2 regions of the Agrococcus sp. GCM10030265 genome follow, and region 1 is predicted to be linked to the other one. Evidence: predicted binding sites of a transcription regulator. Region 1 holds the regulator's gene; the other holds the start of a gene.
The links. Region 1 encodes HrcA, which represses chaperone genes, less so after heat shock. Its sites were predicted from a motif close to TTNGCACTCGNNNNNNNCGAGTGCNAA; they were not measured.
Positions count from the first base shown of each region.

Region 2: groES (co-chaperone GroES) is a predicted target of HrcA. The motif match lies at 2,433-2,459, and genes of this name have one in related genera.

Region 1 covers NZ_JBHTCZ010000002.1:177,906-181,941, forward strand. The annotation lists gene hemW (radical SAM family heme chaperone HemW) at 1-32, shown strand, start outside; gene ACFQPP_RS05020 (DUF4870 domain-containing protein) at 97-822, opposite strand; gene hrcA (heat-inducible transcriptional repressor HrcA) at 956-1,981, shown strand; gene ACFQPP_RS05030 (DnaJ C-terminal domain-containing protein) at 1,978-3,063, shown strand; gene ACFQPP_RS05035 (16S rRNA (uracil(1498)-N(3))-methyltransferase) at 3,063-3,773, shown strand; gene ACFQPP_RS05040 (HIT domain-containing protein) at 3,794-4,036, shown strand, end outside.
Region 2 covers NZ_JBHTCZ010000004.1:42,604-46,639, reverse strand. The annotation lists gene ACFQPP_RS11985 (ABC transporter substrate-binding protein) at 1-918, opposite strand, end outside; gene rarD (EamA family transporter RarD) at 1,094-2,017, opposite strand; gene groES (co-chaperone GroES) at 2,106-2,402, opposite strand; gene ACFQPP_RS11970 (SAM-dependent methyltransferase) at 2,574-3,752, shown strand; gene ACFQPP_RS11965 (hypothetical protein) at 3,837-4,036, opposite strand, start outside.

The DNA of each region.
Region 1 (4,036 bases):
CCGTCGTCCGGCGTCTGACGCCCGGCGTCTGACGCCCGTGCGCATGACGACGGGCACCCCGCGGCGCGGGATGCCCGTCGTGTCGACCGTCGTCGCCTACTTGATGATGCGCCAGTTGAACGGGTAGCGGTACGAGCCGCCCGCGTTGACGCGCACGGCGCCGACGATGGCGAAGATGAGGCCGAGCAGCGGCGGCACCCAGCACACGGCGAGGAACACGAAGCCGATGAGGATGAAGCTCGTGATGCTGCCGACCAGCACGAGGCCGACGAACAGGATCGTCATGAAGAGCTGGAAGTTCAGCGCCTCCTTCGACTCCTGACGCACGAAGGCGCTGCGGTCCTTGTACATGAGGAAGACGATGAGCGGGCCGAGCCAGCCGAGCGAGAGCACCCAGGCGATGCCGCCGAGGTGGCCGAGCATGGCCCACTGCTTCTCGTCCTGCGGCGACATGGGGGCGCCGGCCGGGTACTGCGGCTGGCCGGGAGCGCCGTACTGCGGGGCGCCGTAGGGCTGCTGCGGCGGCACCTGCTGGCCGGGCGCGCCGTACGGGGGAGCCGCGGGCGGCTGCTGGGCGTGCTGCTGGCCGGGTGCCCCGTACGGGGGAGCGGCGGGCGGCTGCTGCCCGTGCTGCCCGGGTGCGCCGAAGGGGGCCTGCGGGGCCTCGGGCGCGTGGTGCGCGGCGCCCGGGGCGGGGCTGGAGAAGGGCTGGGCGGGCTCGCCGGGGGCCGGGGCGGCCTGGGATGCGTCGCCCGCCTGGGGCGCGCCGAACCGGGGAGCCTGGGGCTCCTCGGGGGTCGCGGGGCCGTGGGGGTCGGTCATGGTCGAACCTCTCGATGACGGATGCCGAAGGGGGCTGGCGACCATCTTCCTCGCAGCAGGCTGAGAACGCACCCACCATCGCGGTACGATTGGCAGTCGAGAACGTCGAGTGCCAGACGAGGGGGGACGGACGATGGTGACGGATCGCGGCCTCGAGGTGCTGCGGGCGATCGTGCAGGACTACGTCGCCTCGAGCGAGCCCGTGGGCTCCCGCTCGATCGTCGAGCGCCACTCCTTCGGGGTGAGCGCCGCGACGATCCGCAACGACATGGTGCTGCTCGAGGAGGCCGAGCTCATCGTGGCGCCCCACACGTCGTCCGGCCGCATCCCCACCGACAAGGGCTATCGGGTCTTCGTCGACCGCCTGCAGGGCATGCAGCCCCTGTCCGCGGCGCAGCGCGCGGCGATCGCGCGGTTCCTCGACGAGGCCGACGACCTCGACGACGTCATGGCCCGCACCGTGCGGCTGCTGTCGCAGCTCACGAACCAGGTCGCGCTCGCGCAGTACCCCTCGGTCGCCAAGGCGCGCGTGCGCCGCGTCGAGGTCGTGCAGATCGCCGAGTCGCGCCTGCTGCTCGTCGTCATCCTCGACTCCGGGCGCGTCGAGCAGCGCATGGTCGACGCGGGCCAGCAGATCGGCGCCGACGCGGCGCAGACCATCGGTCGCGCGCTCGACGTCGCGGTCGCGGGCAAGCCCACGGTCGACGCCGAGGAGGCGCTCGTCGCCGTCGTCGACCGCGCTGCCCCCGCCGTCGCACCCGCGACCGAGCGGCTCGTCGCCGTGCTCGGCGAGGTGCTCGCGCCCACGGCGGGCGATCGGCTCGTCATCGCGGGCGCCTCGCATCTCGTGCGCGGCCGCCACGACCTCTCCGGCTCCGTGACGCTCGTCCTCGAGGCCATCGAGGAGCAGGTCACGCTGCTGCGCCTCTTCGGCGAGATGGATGCCGAGGCATCCGCCGTCGCGACGCGCATCGGCCGTGAGATGGCAGACGGGCTCGAGCAGACGTCGATCGTCACGGGCGCCTACGGCGCCGGCGGCCACGAGGCGGGCCGCGTCGGCGTGCTCGGCCCCACCCGCATGGACTACGCATCGAACATGGCAGCCGTCCGCGCCGTCGCGCGGTACCTCACCCGGCTGCTCGACGACGAGGAGCGATGAGCGATCACTACGAGGTCCTGGGCGTGCCCCGCGAGGCCAGCCAGGACGACATCAAGCGCGCATACCGCAAGCTCGCACGGCAGCTGCATCCCGACGTGAACCCCTCGGAGGACGCGGCCGAGCGCTTCAAGGACGTCACGCACGCGTACGACGTGCTCTCCGACCCGCAGTCGCGCGCCGACTACGACCGCGGGCCGCAGGCGCAGGGCTTCGGGCTCGGCGACATCTTCGAGCAGTTCTTCGGCGGGCAGGGCAGGCAGCAGGGGCCGAGGCCGCGCAGGCGGCCGGGCCAGGACTCGCTGCTGCGCATCGACCTCGACCTCCACGACGTCGTGTTCGGCGTGCACCGCGACCTGCGCGTGCAGACCGCGGTGCTGTGCGACACGTGCGACGGTCGCTGCACGGCGCCGGGCACGCGCGAGGAGACCTGCGACATCTGCGGCGGCTCCGGGCACGTGCAGCGTCAGGTGCGCTCGCTGCTCGGCAACATGGTCACGAGCCAGCCGTGCGGCTCGTGCCAGGGCCACGGCACCGTCATCCCGTACCCGTGCCCCACGTGCGCCGGGCACGGTCGCGTGCGCGCCGAGCGCTCCATCCCCGTCGACGTCCCCGCGGGCGTCGACACGGGCCTGCGCATCCAGCTGCCCGGCCAGGGCGAGGTCGGCGAGGCGGGCGGCGAGCCCGGCACGCTCTTCCTCGAGGTGCATGTCACCCACCACGACGTCTTCAGCCGCGAGGGCGACGACCTCCTCGGCACGCTCGAGGTGTCGATGATCGACGCCGCGCTCGGCACGGAGGCGACGGTCGAGTCGATCGACGGCCCCATCACCGTGACGATCGAGCCGGGCACGCAGTCGGCCGACGTGCTCACCGTGACGGGGCGCGGCGTCGGCAGGCTGCGCGGCTCGGGCCGCGGCGACCTGAGGCTCGGCGTGCAGGTGGCGACGCCGACGCGGCTCGACAGGAAGTCGGAGGAGCTCCTCGAGCAGCTGCGCCGACGGACGAAGCCGCCGGCTCCGCGCATGGCGCAGTTCCAGCAGGGGCTCTTCTCGAAGCTGCGCGACCGCTTCCTGCGCTTCTGATGGCCCACTGCTACTACGTCGACGCGCTCGACGTCGGCGTGGGGGAGACGGTGACGCTCGGCACCGAGGATGCGCGCCACGCCGCAACGGTGAGTCGCGCCCGCGTGGGCGAGGCGGTGCTCGTGGGCGACGGCCGCGGCACGATCGCCGAGGCGGCGTTCGTCGAGCTGCGGCCCGAGGTCGTGCTCGAGGTGCGGTCGGTGCGGCACGAGCCTGCGCCGAGCCCGCGCATCGGCCTCGCGCAGGCGCTCGCCAAGGGCGATCGCGACGAGCTCGCGATCCAGGCGGCGACCGAGCTCGGCGTCGACGTCGTCGTGCCGTGGCAGGCGGCGCGCTCGATCGTGACGTGGAAGGGCGAGCGCGGCGCGAAGGCGCTCGGGCGCTGGCGCTCGATCGTGCGCGAGGCGGGCAAGCAGTCCCTGCGGGCACACGTGCCCGAGGTGCAGGACGTCGTCGACACGCGGGGCCTCGCGGCGCTCGCCGAGCGCTTCCGGCTCGTCGTGCTCGAGCCGACGGCGGCGGCATCCCTCGCCGACCTCGAGCCCGACGGCCGCGACCTGCTGCTCGTCGTCGGGCCAGAGGGCGGCATCGCGCCCGACGAGCTCGAGCGGCTCGGCGGCGAGCACGTGCGGATGGGTCCGCACGTCGTGCGCACCTCGACGGCGGGGCCCGCGGCGATCGCCGCGCTCGCCGCCCGCTGGCGCTGGTGACGCGCGAGTACGCTGGGGCCATGGCAGAGCGAACCATCTTCGAGCGCATCGTCGCCCGCGAGATCCCGGCCGAGATCGTGCTGGAGGACGACGAGATCATCGCGTTCGCCGACATCGCGCCCAAGGCCGAGATGCATGTGCTGGTCGTGCCGAAGACGGCGCGCTACCGCGACGTCGTCGAGCTCGCGGCCGGCGACCCCGACCTGCTCGCCGCGATGGTGCGCGCCGCGAAGGCCATCGCGCTCGAGCGCGCGGCCGGCGAC
Region 2 (4,036 bases), on a different contig from region 1:
GCGGTCCTGGAAGGACGTGTCGGCCGGGTTGCCGGGCAGCGTGCCCTGCGCACCCTCGAGCGTGCCCTCGGGGAACTCGTACGTGTTCGAGAGGTTGCCGTCGACGAAGTAGACCTGGTTCGCGGGGTAGCCCTGCGTCGAGATCAGCTCGGGGACGATGTTCTCGGTCTCGACGAACGCCAGGAGGCCGACCGCGTCGGCGCCGGAGGCGATGATCGAGGCGACCTGCGACGAGAAGTTCGTGTCGCCGGGGTTGTACGCCTCGGAGGCGACCACGGCGCCGCCCGCTGCCTCGATGGCCAGCGTCGCGTTCTCGGCCAGGCCGATGCCGTACGGGTCGTTCACGTAGATGAAGCCCACGTTGGTCGCGCCGTTGTTCACCATGAGGTTGCCGAGGACGCGGCCCTGGAGCACGTCGGACGGCGCGGTGCGCCAGTAGATGCCGTTGTCGTCGTAGTCCGAGAAGTCGGGCGACGTGTTCGCCGGCGAGATCTGCACGATGTTCGCGTCGATCAGCTGGTCGACGAACGTGAAGGACACACCCGACGACGCGGCGCCGACGACGACGTCCGCACCGGCGTCGACGAGCTCGCCTGCCGACTGGATGGCGATGTCGGTCGTGGTGTCGCCCGAGTCCTTGTGGTCGACCTCGATGTCGAACTCGTAGCCGGCGGCCTCGAGGTCGGCGACCGCGAGGTCGACGCCTGCGAACTCGGGCGGGCCGAGGTACTCGAGGTTGCCCGTCTGGGGCAGGATCGTGCCGACGTAGAGCGTCGACTCGGGGCCGCCGTCGCCCTCGCCGCCGCCAGCGTCGCCGCCACCGCCGTCGGACGAGCAGGCTGCGAGCGCGAGGGCGCCGATGGCGCCCACGGCGATCAGCGCGCTGCGACGCGAGCGCGGTCGAAGGAATGCCTTCATGGTGCTCCTTGAGTCAAGGGAGATGACCCCGACCGTGCCGGGGTTGAGGCAACGATAGACGCGAGCAGGCCCGAGAAACCCTCGGTTTCGTGACGAACGTGTAACGGTCTGGTCGCAGTACGGTCACGGTCCAGTGCGAACGTCCTGGCCCGCATCCATGCGAGCCGAGCCGCTGCTAGGGCGCGGGTGCGGGGACGGCGGGCGCGCGTCGCCTGCGGCGCTCGGCGACGACGAGGTCGACCATGAGCACGACGAGCGCGAGCCACACGAGGCCGAAGCCCGCGAGACGCTCCGGCGGCATCGGCTCGTGCATCACGAGCCATCCGAAGAGCAGGCTCATCGTGGGGGCGAGGTACTGCGTGAGGCCGAGGGTCGCGAGCGAGACGCGACGCGCAGCGGCCGAGAAGAGCATGAGCGGCACCGCGGTGACGAGCCCGAAGCCGACGACCGCGAGCTGCACGAGCGGCGAGACGTCGTCGATCGTGGGGCCGAGCACGATGGACGAGCCGACGAGCATGACGAGCGCGAAGGGCACGGTCGCGGCGGTCTCGAGCGTGAAGCCCGTGATGGCGTCGACCTTCGCGCCGACCTGCTTCTTCAGCAGGCCGTAGACGCCGAACGCGGCGGCGAGCGCGATGGCGATCCAGGGGAACGCGCCGTAGCCGATCGCGAGCACGACGACCGCGACCGCGCTGATGCCGACCGCGACCCACTGCATCGGGCGCAGGCGCTCGTGCAGGACGACGACGGCGAGGACGACCGAGACGATGGGGTTCAGGAAGTAGCCGAGGCTCGTCTCGATGATGTGGCCCGTGAGCACCGCGCCGGCGAACACCGTCCAGTTCACGAGGATGGCGACGCCGGACGCCGCGAGGAAGACGAGCGACCGCCGGTCGCGCAGCACGGCGCGCACGGCACCCCATCCGCGCACGACCGTCACGATGAGGGCGGCGACGGCGAGCGACGCGAGCACGCGCCACCCGACGAGCTCGATGGCGCCGACGCCCTGCATGAGCACGACGTACATCGGCACGACGCCCCACATGGCGTACGCGCCGATCGCGAAGGCGAGCCCTCGTCCGGACTCCTGCATGGTCATCGCCTCCTGGCGGTGGGCGCGGGCTGGAATGCCGCGACGGCGGCACCCCTGCGGGGTGCCGCCGTCGACGACCGGTGCTGGAGGTGCGTCAGCGCACGACCACTGCGAGGACGTCGCGAGCCGACAGCACGAGGAACTCCTCGCCGCCGAACTTCACCTCCGTGCCTCCGTACTTCGAGTAGATGACGCGGTCGCCCTCGGCGACGTCGACCGGCACGCGGTTGCCGTTGTCGTCGACACGGCCGGGACCGACGGCCACGACCTCGCCCTCCTGGGGCTTCTCCTTGGCGGTGTCCGGGATGACGAGACCGCTGGCAGTCGTCGTCTCCGCCTCGACCTGGCGGATGACGATGCGGTCCTCGAGCGGCTTGATGGAGACCGACACGGTTCCCTCTTTCCTCATTCGGATGTCTGATTGGCAGTCGACGTCGTCGAGTGCCAGGTCGACTGTACGCGAGCGGCTGGCACCAGGGCAACATGAGTGCCAACGTGCGTCCCCGTGCGTCCGCTCCGAGCGCACGCACCCCCACCGACGCCGTGCTGCTTGGATGGTGGGATGGACGCCACCGCCCTGCGCATGCTGCTCACGCGCGAGGGGCTCGACCTGCTCGACGAGGTCTCCGCGTCGCTCGACGACCTCGGCGGCGCCGTGCGCGCCGTCGCGACGCTGCGGCGCCGCGGCCACGACGCCGCGCTCGTCGCCGCCGTGCTGACGCAGGCGCGCCTGCGCCGCCGCGGCGCCGCGAAGTTCGGCGAGTTCGCGAGCCGCATGCTCTTCACCGAGGCGGGCCTCGAGCAGGCGACACGGCTGCGCGTCGCCGCGCTGCACGCCGGCCGCATGCGCGACGCGGGCGTCGCCTCGGTCGCCGACCTCGGCTGCGGCATCGGCGGCGACGCGCTCGCCATCGCGAGCGTCGGCTGCCGCGTGCACGCCGTCGACGCCGACGAGGTCACCGCGGCGGTCGCCGGCTACAACCTCGCTCCCCTGCCCGAGGCATCCGTCGCCTTCTCGCGCGCCGAGGACGTCGACCTCGCCAGCGTCGAGGCGATCTGGGCAGACCCCGCGCGGCGCGACGCATCCGGGCGACGGCTCCCGGTCGAGGCATGGTCGCCTGCGCTGCCCTGGCTGCTGACCCTCGCCTCCGAGCGGCCGATGGGCGTGAAGCTCGGGCCCGCGATCGACCGCGACCTGCTGCCCGCCGACGCCGAGGCGCAGTGGGTGACCGTCGACGGCGAGACGGTCGAGGCCGTCGCCTGGACGGGCGCGCTCGCGCGGCCCGGCGTCACGTCGTCGGCGCTCGTGCTCGACGACGCGGGCGCGCACGAGCTCGCGGGCACGCCTGACGCCGACGACGTGCCCGTGCGGCCGCTCGGCGCCTGGGTGCACGAGCCCGCCGGCGCCGTCATCCGCGCGCGCCTCATCGGACGCGTGGCCGAGGGCATCGGCGCGGGCGCCGTGAGCGAGCGCATCGCCTACCTCACGACCGACGACGACGTCACGAGCCCGTTCACGCAGCGCTTCCGCGTGCTCGACGTGCTCGCGCTCGACGAGCGCTCGCTGCAGCGCGAGCTGCGTGCGCGCGGCATCGGCACCCTCGAGATCAAGAAGCGCGGCGCCGACGTCGACCCCGACCGGCTGCGCAAGCGCCTGCGGCTGCAGGGCGACGGCGCGGCGACGCTCATCGCCACGCGCGTCGACGGCAGGCACCGCGCGATCCTCGCCGAGCGTGCCTGAGCGCCCGACTCGCGGCGCCGACACGCGGCCCCCGAACGCACGAACGCCCCGCCGAGGCGGGGCGTTCGTCATGCGGCGATCGACTCAGAACGAGCCGCCCGCCGCGAACCACGGCAGCCAGATGACCGCGTAGACGATGGTGACGACGACGCCGATGAGCGCCGCGACGATGCTCGTCAGCAGCGCGACGAGCGGGAACGGGCGGTTCTGCGGCGCCTTGCGGAGGGCGATGACCGACACGACGATCGCCGGGATGATGACGAGGCCGCTCGCGGGTGCGAAGA